DNA from 4 places in the Cutibacterium sp. LaCa_286 genome. Region 2 is predicted to be linked to each of the others. Evidence: riboswitches for the same ligand, from Rfam matches in the RefSeq annotation. Region 2 holds a riboswitch; each other region holds the start of a gene.
What was found. Region 2 has a riboswitch for cobalamin ahead of ACP8JZ_RS00675 (anaerobic ribonucleoside triphosphate reductase). Riboswitches for the same ligand answer to the same signal wherever they lie in the genome.
Positions count from the first base shown of each region.

Region 1 (2,197 bases), 460 kb from region 2:
TTCCCGACCGGGCGCTGCCCGAGGTGGGGCCGATCACGGTTCGGTGAAGGTGCGCGAGGTGCGAACGTCTGCCCCGACCAGGTGTGGTGAGCCCCATCGGCTGTCATGAAGCGGTGTTCACAGGCTAGAATGGATGTTTGGACGAGCCACCCGGGGTGATCGCGGCAGACGACGATCTGTCGAGGAAAGTCCGGGCTCCACAGGGCAGGGTGGTGGGTAACGCCCACCCGGGGAGACCCGCGGGACAGTGCCACAGAAAACAAACTGCCGAGAAATCGGTGAGGGTGAAACGGTGAGGCAAGAGCTCACCGCGGCATCGGTGACGGTGCCGGCACGGCAAACCCCACCCGGAGCAAGGCCAAGAAGACCGTGAGGTCGCGGACGTGTTCGAGGGCTGCCCGCCCGAGCGCCCGGGTAGGCCGCGCAGCTGCAAGGCTGGAGGGCGTCGGCAACGGCGTTCACAGATGGATGATCACCGGCCCCGATGGGGTCACAGAACCCGGCTTACAAGGGTGGCTCGTCCCTTTTCAACCAGGGACTTGTGGTGGGTTGATGGGTTCTGTGTTGCAGCAAAGCTTCTGGCGATGATGGGTGCTGAACGGTACAGAAAAAGACGAGACGTAGGTGTCACGCCTATAGGGACGTCTGCCATGAGGGTGTCTAAGGATTGGCTGAGTTGCGAAACAGGAAGAAGAATTTCTTTTCTGGGGCGTACACGGATTAGTATGTGGCAGTCAGGTTGCTGGAGATTCTCCGGCGCAGGAATCCGGTGAGAGACCGGAGCTGACGCGCAGCGGTATGACTGATCCACCCGACTCGAGCCACTGGTGCCACTGGTACCGGGAAGGTGTCGGAAAACGGAGATGAGGTTGAGCCCGAAGACCACCTGACAACGTCCTGTCGGTCCCCGGCCGCGAACGCCGGTCACAGAAAGCTGGCTTCTCATGCCCATGTGCTCATCCTTGTCACATCGCCTCGTCATGGGGTTGGTCGTGCCCGCCACTCTGCTCGCTGGCTGCGCAGGTGCTCCCGAAGATCCCGTTTCCAGCGAGCCATCCTCTGCGTCGGTGTCCCAACCGTCCGCAGATCGTGTGGAAGTCACCAACTGTGGTCAAAAGATCATTCTCGACAAACCTGCCACCAGGGCTGTAACTCTCAACCAAGGTGCCACGGAGGACGTCCTGGCCATCAATGGCGCATCAAATCTGGTTGGGACGGCCTACCTAGACGGCGAGATTCCTGCCAAGTGGCGAAAGTCCTATGATTCGGTCAAGGTGCTGGCCAAGGAGTATCCGTCCAAAGAGACCTTCTTGGCTGCCAAACCCGATCTTGCTCTTTCCTCTTTCTCCAGTGCCTTCACCGACAAGGCTGTCGGAACCCGGGATGAGCTCGCGAAGCAGGGAATCGCCACATACATCAGTCCCTTCGGATGTCCCAAAGGCACTAAGTCAGCCGAGACAACGTGGGGCAATGTCTGGAAGGAAATGCGCGAGGTCGGATCCCTCATCGGGGCTCAGGACGGTGCCGACACTGCGATCACCAAGCAGCATGAGTACCTGCGGGACGTGACTACACACAAGCACGGTACCGGAACCTCGATCGTGTGGTTCGATTCTGGGGACAAGACCCCGTTCATCGGTGCCGGTCACGGTGGCCCACAGCTGCTCATGGATGCCGTGGGAGCCAAGAATGTCTTTGCGGACGTCGATGGCGGATGGGCCGATGGCTCCTGGGAAAAGATTGTGGCCTCCGATCCGGACGTCATCGTCGTTGCCGATGCCAAATGGTCCACCGCGAAGGACAAGATCGCTTATCTCAAGGGCGATCCGGTTCTCAAGCAGATGAGAGCTGTCAAGGAGAACAAGTTCGTAACGGTGCCATTCTCCCAGAGTACCCCGGGTGCCGAGCTGATCGACGGTGCCAAGACTCTCAACGATGGTTTGGCAGAGATCGCTGGGAAATGATCCGCTCACGTAACTGGTTGTTGGCTGCCTTTCTTGGTACTGCCCTCGTTGCCAGTGCCTTGGTCGTACTGGGAGTTGGGGCAGTCCATGTGCCGGTTCACGATGTGATTCGGGTGGTTGCTCGACGATTTCGACTCATTAATGGCTCTGATGTCACCGTCCTTGACGATCGGATTGTCTGGCAGTTGCGCGCCCCGCGCGTCATTGGCGCAATGGCTGTGGGCGCTTTGTTG
Region 1 covers NZ_CP191091.1:633,113-635,309, forward strand. The annotation lists RNA gene rnpB (RNase P RNA component class A) at 144-523, shown strand; cobalamin riboswitch at 720-904, shown strand; gene ACP8JZ_RS02685 (ABC transporter substrate-binding protein) at 945-1,964, shown strand; gene ACP8JZ_RS02690 (FecCD family ABC transporter permease) at 1,961-2,197, shown strand, end outside.
Region 1: another riboswitch for cobalamin. It lies ahead of ACP8JZ_RS02685 (ABC transporter substrate-binding protein); the one in region 2 lies ahead of ACP8JZ_RS00675 (anaerobic ribonucleoside triphosphate reductase).

Region 2 (2,197 bases):
CTCGGGCCACCTGCTCGGCGGAGAGTTCGGGCCAGGCCTCGGCGAGTCGTTCCCGCTCGGCGTGCTGGGTGGCGTCGTCGGCCTCCAGGGGCCAGGTGGCGGCAAGCTGCGTCACCTCGTCCTGACGTTCCTGGTCAGCACCGAGGACGCCAGCGGACTGAGCCATGTTGGCTCGCATCCGATCGGCGCAGGTGAGGGCGACGCCGGGGGCCATGTCCCGGTCGAAGTTGGGGACGGCCTGACCACCATGCTGGTCGTTCTGGTTGGACTGGATCGCGATGCACGCCAGGGCTGCGTAGGAGTTGATCGAACGCGGGGAGCGCAGGTGTCCGTGCCCGGTGGAGAAACCGGTGCGGAACAGCTCGCTGAGGTTGATCTGGCAGCAGGTGGTCGTCAGGGTGAGGAAGTCGAGGTCGTGGATGTGGATGTCACCGTCCCGGTGGGCGGCGGCATGGGCCGGGTCGAGCACCGAGAGCAGGTTGAACTGCTTGGCCGACTCGGTGCCGAAGCGCAGCATCGAGCCCATCGCGGTGTTGCCGTCGACGTTGGCGTTCTCACGCTTGACGTCGCTGTCCCTGGCATCGGAGAAGGTGATCTCGCGCAGTGAGGTCATGAGGGCCGACTGCTGCTCGCGAGCCGTGGAGCGGCGCTGCCGGTAGAGGATGTACGCCTTGGCCGTCTCGGCCTGGCCGCGCTCCATGAGGACCTTCTCCACGACGTCCTGGATGTGCTCGACGTCGGGGATCACGGGGCCGGTCGCGGTGGCAGCCACCGTACCGGCACCGGGGCGCTGCTCGCTGCGTAGTTCGTCGACGACGGCCAGTGCGACGCTCAGCGAGATGGCCTCGGCCTCGGCGACGCCGGTGGCCTCCAGGGCCTTGCGAGCGGCATGGGCGATGCGGGCTGGGTCGAAGGCGACGATGCGCCCGTCGCGCTTGCGCACCTGACGCAGCACGGTGGAGGACGTCTGCCCCGGTCCATGCGACGTGAGCTGGGACGTGGTGGTGTGCCTCACGGGTGTGGTCGAGGGCGTCTGGGGGTGGTGTACGGTCATGTCTCTCCTCGGAGTTCGCCGCCCCTGTCACAGGGCTCGTGCAGCCGGGTCACAGCCCGGGTACTGGCAGGTCTTCGGACTCGGGGACGCGATCGTTCGATCTCCTACTGGGCGACGCTTCCCAGCCAGTGGCCAGTGCGTGTGTCGCCGGTCGTTTCCCCATACCGCTGCGGGACAGTCCCGGATTCCCACCGGGTTCCCTCTTGGCTCTCATATCCCAACATCTTGTGTTTGGACTGAAAGACCAGTACGACATCTAGTTATACACCATGTGGGACCTTCCGGCAGGCACACCCTGGGGCGTGTTCGGTGCAGGCGAATCTGCGGGCATGGGGAACGCCTCCACCCGATTGCTCGAGCGGAGGCGTTCCTCAAGGGATTGCGTCAGTCGATCGGCTCACTGATCTTTCACGACGACGACGTGGAGCTGACGTGGTCCGTGCACCCCATTGACTCGGGCCAGCTCGATGTCACTGGTCGCCGAACCGCCCGAGATCCACGTCAGCGGGTGATGATCGAGCACGGCCGGACAGATCCTGGCAGCCGGTCTGGCCGTCGTCTCCGCTCTGTGGATCGGTGGCAATGCGGTTGCCGACGGGCGTATCGGTGGGCGAATCCTGGCTGTGCTGGTCCTGACCCCGCTGGCCCTCCACGAGGTGTTCGGTGCCTTCACCGGGGCTGCCCAGACCCACACCCGGGCCAAGGCAGCACTACTGCGGGTCGTCGAAGTGTTGGACGCCCCGCAAGTCGGGACAGGAGACTCCCCCACCGCCGGGGCATCTGAGGAGGAGCCCTCCCTCGTCATCGACGGATTGACGGTCGGGTGGCCGGGTGGCCACCCCGTGCTGTCCGATGTGAATCTGACGGTTGCTACCGGGGAATCGGTGGCCGTCGTCGGGCGGTCGGGTATCGGCAAGACGACCCTCGCCGCAACCATCATGGGACTCATCCCGCCGCTGGCCGGTTCCGTGACGACGACCGGACGGGTGCGATACCTGGCCCAGAACGCTCATGTCTTCGCGACCTCGATCAGCGAGAACGTGCGCATCGGATGCAAGGACGCCACCAAGTCCGAGGTCGCCACTGCTCTGGATCGGGCCGGATTGACCATCCCGCCAGAAAGAGTCGTGGCCGAAGACGGCG
Region 2 covers NZ_CP191091.1:171,944-174,140, reverse strand. The annotation lists gene ACP8JZ_RS00675 (anaerobic ribonucleoside triphosphate reductase) at 1-1,054, opposite strand, end outside; cobalamin riboswitch at 1,103-1,318, opposite strand; partial or broken gene ACP8JZ_RS00670 (LUD domain-containing protein) at 1,452-1,583, opposite strand; partial or broken gene ACP8JZ_RS00665 (ATP-binding cassette domain-containing protein) at 1,576-2,197, shown strand, end outside.

Region 3 (2,197 bases), 260 kb from region 2:
GGGCGGCTTGTCGAACCGAAATACCACGGGGGTGCGAAGTACCACGCGTCACGAGGGACGTTCCGGTGCCTTGAACGGGTGCGCATCCTCTCGTCGGCGGCGTCCACAGTTTTTGCAGTGGTGGCTTCTTGGGATCGTCCACGTCCCATCGGTGGTGCCAGCCAGTTGCCGTGCCCGGTGCGGCGTGGTGAATTCTGTCTGCAATGCGGGGCGTGGCCCGTTCGTCTCCGTGGCAGATGTGTTGGGGATCGTGGTGCCTGCCACGTGGCGTGGCACGGGGTGTCTTGTCGAACCGAATTGCCACGGGGGTCGAGGTACTGCCCCGGCCGCACCCCCAGGTCCACGTGCTGCAGCGTTCCACGTGCCCGACGCGCCTGCGACACGGGGCTGGCGGGCGGCTACGGCAAGGGGTTGGCGGAACGGCACGTCGCGAGTTGCGTGCACAGGTGCTAATCTGCGTCGCGTGCATGGTGCGGCCCCGATGAGGTCGCGGTGAACCCGGTGGGAATCCGGGACTGTTGCGCAGCGGTGACGGTGACGACGTCGGCGAGACCACTGGGAGTGATTCTGGGAAGGGCCGACCGAGAGTGATCCGAAGTCCGAAGACCCCATGCATGACTTGTGTCGTTCGGGCCTCGCATCAAGGTCCTCGCACCCAGAAGGAACAGCTATGCCTTCCTTAAGACGGTCGGCCGAGCGTGACCGCCGGTTGCCGGTGGCACCCCTGGTGATCATCCTCGTCGTGCTCATCGTCGTCAGCGCCGTCGTCTCGCTGACCATTGGTTCGGAACCATTGCCGATGCGTGGCGTTCTTGACACGGTTGGGGCCAGGATCACTGGCGAGCCGGGCCCCGACCCGACGATCGATGTCATCGTCTGGGATCTGCGTGCTCCCAGGGCACTGCTGGCGATCATCGTCGGGGCCGGACTCGCCCTGGCCGGAAGCGGTATGCAGACCTTGGTGCGCAACCCGCTGGCCGATCCTTACCTGCTGGGTGTCTCGGCCGGTGCGAGTGTGGGGGCCACCGCGGTCATCGCCCTGGGGATGTTCGCCTCCTGGGGTCCTCACCGGCTCACCCTCGGAGCCTTGGTGGGGGCATTGGGAGCCGCTGGTCTGGTGTACCTCATCTCCATGGCCCAGGGTGGCATGACACCGCTGCGGCTGGTGCTCTCGGGCGTCGTGCTCTCTGCGGCGTTCTCGGCATTGGCAAGCTTCCTCGTCTTTCGCAGCTCGGATCCGCGTGCGGCGCAGTCGGTGTTGTACTGGATGCTGGGATCGGTGGCCGGTGCCACCTGGGACAGCTTGTGGGTGGCTGCCATCGTCACCGCTCTGTCCGCCGTGCTCATGATCGCGTTCTCTGGCTGGCTCGACGCCCTGGCTGCTGGCACCGACGTCGCTCGATCCCTCGGCATCCCCGATACCAGGGTGCGCAAGGCGTTGTTCGTCGGCAACTCGGTACTCGTCGGGGTGCTCGTGGCGGTCTCCGGCGGCATCGGATTCGTCGGGCTCGTCATTCCGCACATGTCCCGGCTGCTCGTGGGAGCCAGTCACCGGTCGATGGTGCCCGTCGCCGCCGCCATCGGCAGCCTCTTCCTGCTGTGGGTGGACGTCGGCGCCCGCGTCATCGCGGCACCACAGGAGGTGCCGCTCGGCGTCGTCACCGGGTTCATCGGCGCTCCCATCTTCCTGTACCTCATGGGGCGCAGCCAGTACCGATTCTCGAGTGAGTCATGACACGTCTCGAAGTTTGCAATGTCCAGTGCCGCATCAACGACCGCGTCATCGTCGACGACGTGAGTTTCACCGCCGAGCCGGGGAAGCTCACCGCCATCGTCGGTGTCAACGGAGTCGGCAAGTCGACTCTGCTACGATCCATCGCCGGGGTGCGCCAGTTCAATTCCGGCGACGTCCTGCTCGACGGCACCTCCGTCACCGACTACACCCCCATGCAACGTGCCCGGCTCATGGCCTTCGTCGGGCAGGAGGAGTCGCCATCGCCTGACCTCCTGCTGGGTGAGATGGTCGCGCTGGGACGTACCCCGCACCGCAAGCCGTGGCAGGTGGGGCAGCGTTCCGAGCGACGGATCATCCGGGACTCCCTGGCCTTGGTGGGACTGGACCACCTCATCGATCGTCGTTGTGACCACCTGTCGGGCGGTGAGCGGCGCCGCGCCGTCATCGCCCGTGGCCTGGCCC
Region 3 covers NZ_CP191091.1:427,464-429,660, forward strand. The annotation lists cobalamin riboswitch at 452-627, shown strand; gene ACP8JZ_RS01700 (FecCD family ABC transporter permease) at 716-1,735, shown strand; gene ACP8JZ_RS01705 (ABC transporter ATP-binding protein) at 1,732-2,197, shown strand, end outside.
Region 3: another riboswitch for cobalamin. It lies ahead of ACP8JZ_RS01700 (FecCD family ABC transporter permease); the one in region 2 lies ahead of ACP8JZ_RS00675 (anaerobic ribonucleoside triphosphate reductase).

Region 4 (2,197 bases), 250 kb from region 2:
TGTCGGCGGTCTCGATGACGCGAGCACCGCGCACGCTCACCAAGTCCGGAGCACCTGGTCCGGCACCGACGAAGACGACCCTGCCCTGCCCCTCGGCGAAGCTGGTGGCCGGGATCGGGGCAGGGTCGATGAGCGAGTGGTCCAGATCCTCCAGGGTCTGCTCCGAGGCGTGCTGGGTGGGACGGGCCGCCTGCGGGGTCGTCGAGCGCGAGCTGGCCTCGGTCGTCGACGGGACGCCGGTCGAGGCCGCAGCGTCGTCTGGTGACGTGAGGTCATCTGGGGGCTCGGGGGTGGACGGCGTGGGTGTGGGGCTCACAGTTTTCCTCCGGTGACGGTGCGTTCGGGCACGGACAGGACGGTCGAGAAGTAGGGGGCCGATTCGTCGGCCTCCACCTGGGCCAGACCGAGCAGGTGCTGGGTCGGCAGGGAGACGTCGGTGCCGATGATGGCGTCACGGCCCCGCTTGCGGATCTGCTCGAGCACCTCGGGCATCTTGCGCCCACCCTTGTAGACGGTGACGGAGTCGACGACGTCGAGCACCTCACCGAGTTTCTCCGAGCCGACGGTGGCCGGCACCAGGGCGAGGATCTCGCGTCCCTCGACCAGTGGGGTGCCGGCGGCGGCGGCGATGGCCTGCATGGCGGTGATTCCGGGCACGAGGGCGATGACGACATCGGGCAGTCGTTCCTCGACGTTGGCACGCAGATAGGTGAACGTCGAGTAGACGGCTGGGTCTCCGACGGTGGCCAGGGCCACACTGTGTGCCCCGTCGTTGAAGGCGTCCACGGCGAAATCGGCCGAGGCCCGCCACGACTCGATCCGTTTGGTGCCCAGACCACGGCGTTGGGCCATGGAGAACGGCACCGGCTGGACACGCCCCGTCATGTGTGGGCAGGCCGCACGAATGATCTCCTCGGCTCGCCCCATACCTCCGGCGGACGCCTCGGTGGACGGCACGAGGACGACGTCCGCCTCCTGCAGAATGCGTTGGGCCCGCAGTGTGACCAGTTCGGGGTCGCCGGGGCCAACCCCGACACCGTACAGGGTGCGGGGTGGGTTCGATGGGGCAGAGTTCACAATGGCCTCCTCAGGTTTCCTCGCCCGATGATGTGCGCTGCGATCGACGGAGTATCTGGCTGCACCGTGCAGATCGACACAATCTGCAGGTTCACAGTGGCGGGACCGCGCCGGACTCACACCGACTTCCTCCCACTTCGACCGCTCACACCGAGCATAGCGGGTGGAACCACGCAGATTCAGCGCCCCAGTGTGAGCAGGGCATCCACGTCGACATGCTCGACGAGGGCGTCGGCCAAGGTGTCGATCATGGCTTCCCGACGAGCCTGGTAGCCCAGTTCGTCGGTGTGCGGACGCCAGGACGAACCGGCCACCTGGGCGGCCTGGGCCAGCCAGGTGCGCCGGAAATCGTCGTGTTCGAAGGCACCGTGCCACATCGTCCCCCACACCGATCCGACGTGGACCCCGTCGAGGAACGGCTCTGAACCGGCATCGGCAGTGGTGGTGCCGTGGTGGATCTCGTACCCACCGACCTCGATGCCCTGCCACGTGCCGTGCGAGAGGGTCAACGTCTTCTCGGCGGCGAAGTCGACATCCACCGGCAGCAGGCCGAGTCCCGGCACCTGCGCTCCCCCGGCAACCTCCTGCCCCTGTGGGTCGTCGATGGTGCGCGCAAGCATTTGGTAGCCTCCGCAGATGCCGACGACGGTGCGACCCTGCGCGGCGCGTTCGGCCACCACCTCGGCAATACCGGTGCTGCGCAACCAGGCCAGGTCGTCGATCGTCGAGCGCGATCCGGGCAGGACGACGATGTCGGCGGCGGCGCAGGTGGCCGGGTTGGTCGTCACCTGCACGTCCACACCGGTCTCACCGGCCAGGGCGTCGACGTCGGTGGCATTGGAGATTCGTGGGAAGCGCACGACGGCCACTCGCAGGGCTGTCGGGTCGACGGCGTCGCCCTCGTGACGCCAGCGTCCGACCTCCAGGGCGTCCTCGCCGTCCAACCACACCCCGGGCACCCACGGCAGCACTCCGAAACTGGGGAGCCCGGTGCGCCGGGTGATCTCAGCCAACCCGGGGGCGAGGACCGAGTCGTCACCACGGAACTTGTTGATGAGGTAGCCGGCCAGCAGAGCACGGTCGGCGTCGTCGAGCAGCCCCCAGGTGCCGTAGATCGAGG
Region 4 covers NZ_CP191091.1:418,707-420,903, reverse strand. The annotation lists gene cobM (precorrin-4 C(11)-methyltransferase) at 1-145, opposite strand, end outside; gene cobI (precorrin-2 C(20)-methyltransferase) at 313-1,077, opposite strand; cobalamin riboswitch at 1,106-1,247, opposite strand; gene ACP8JZ_RS01670 (cobyric acid synthase) at 1,257-2,197, opposite strand, start outside.
Region 4: another riboswitch for cobalamin. It lies ahead of cobI (precorrin-2 C(20)-methyltransferase); the one in region 2 lies ahead of ACP8JZ_RS00675 (anaerobic ribonucleoside triphosphate reductase).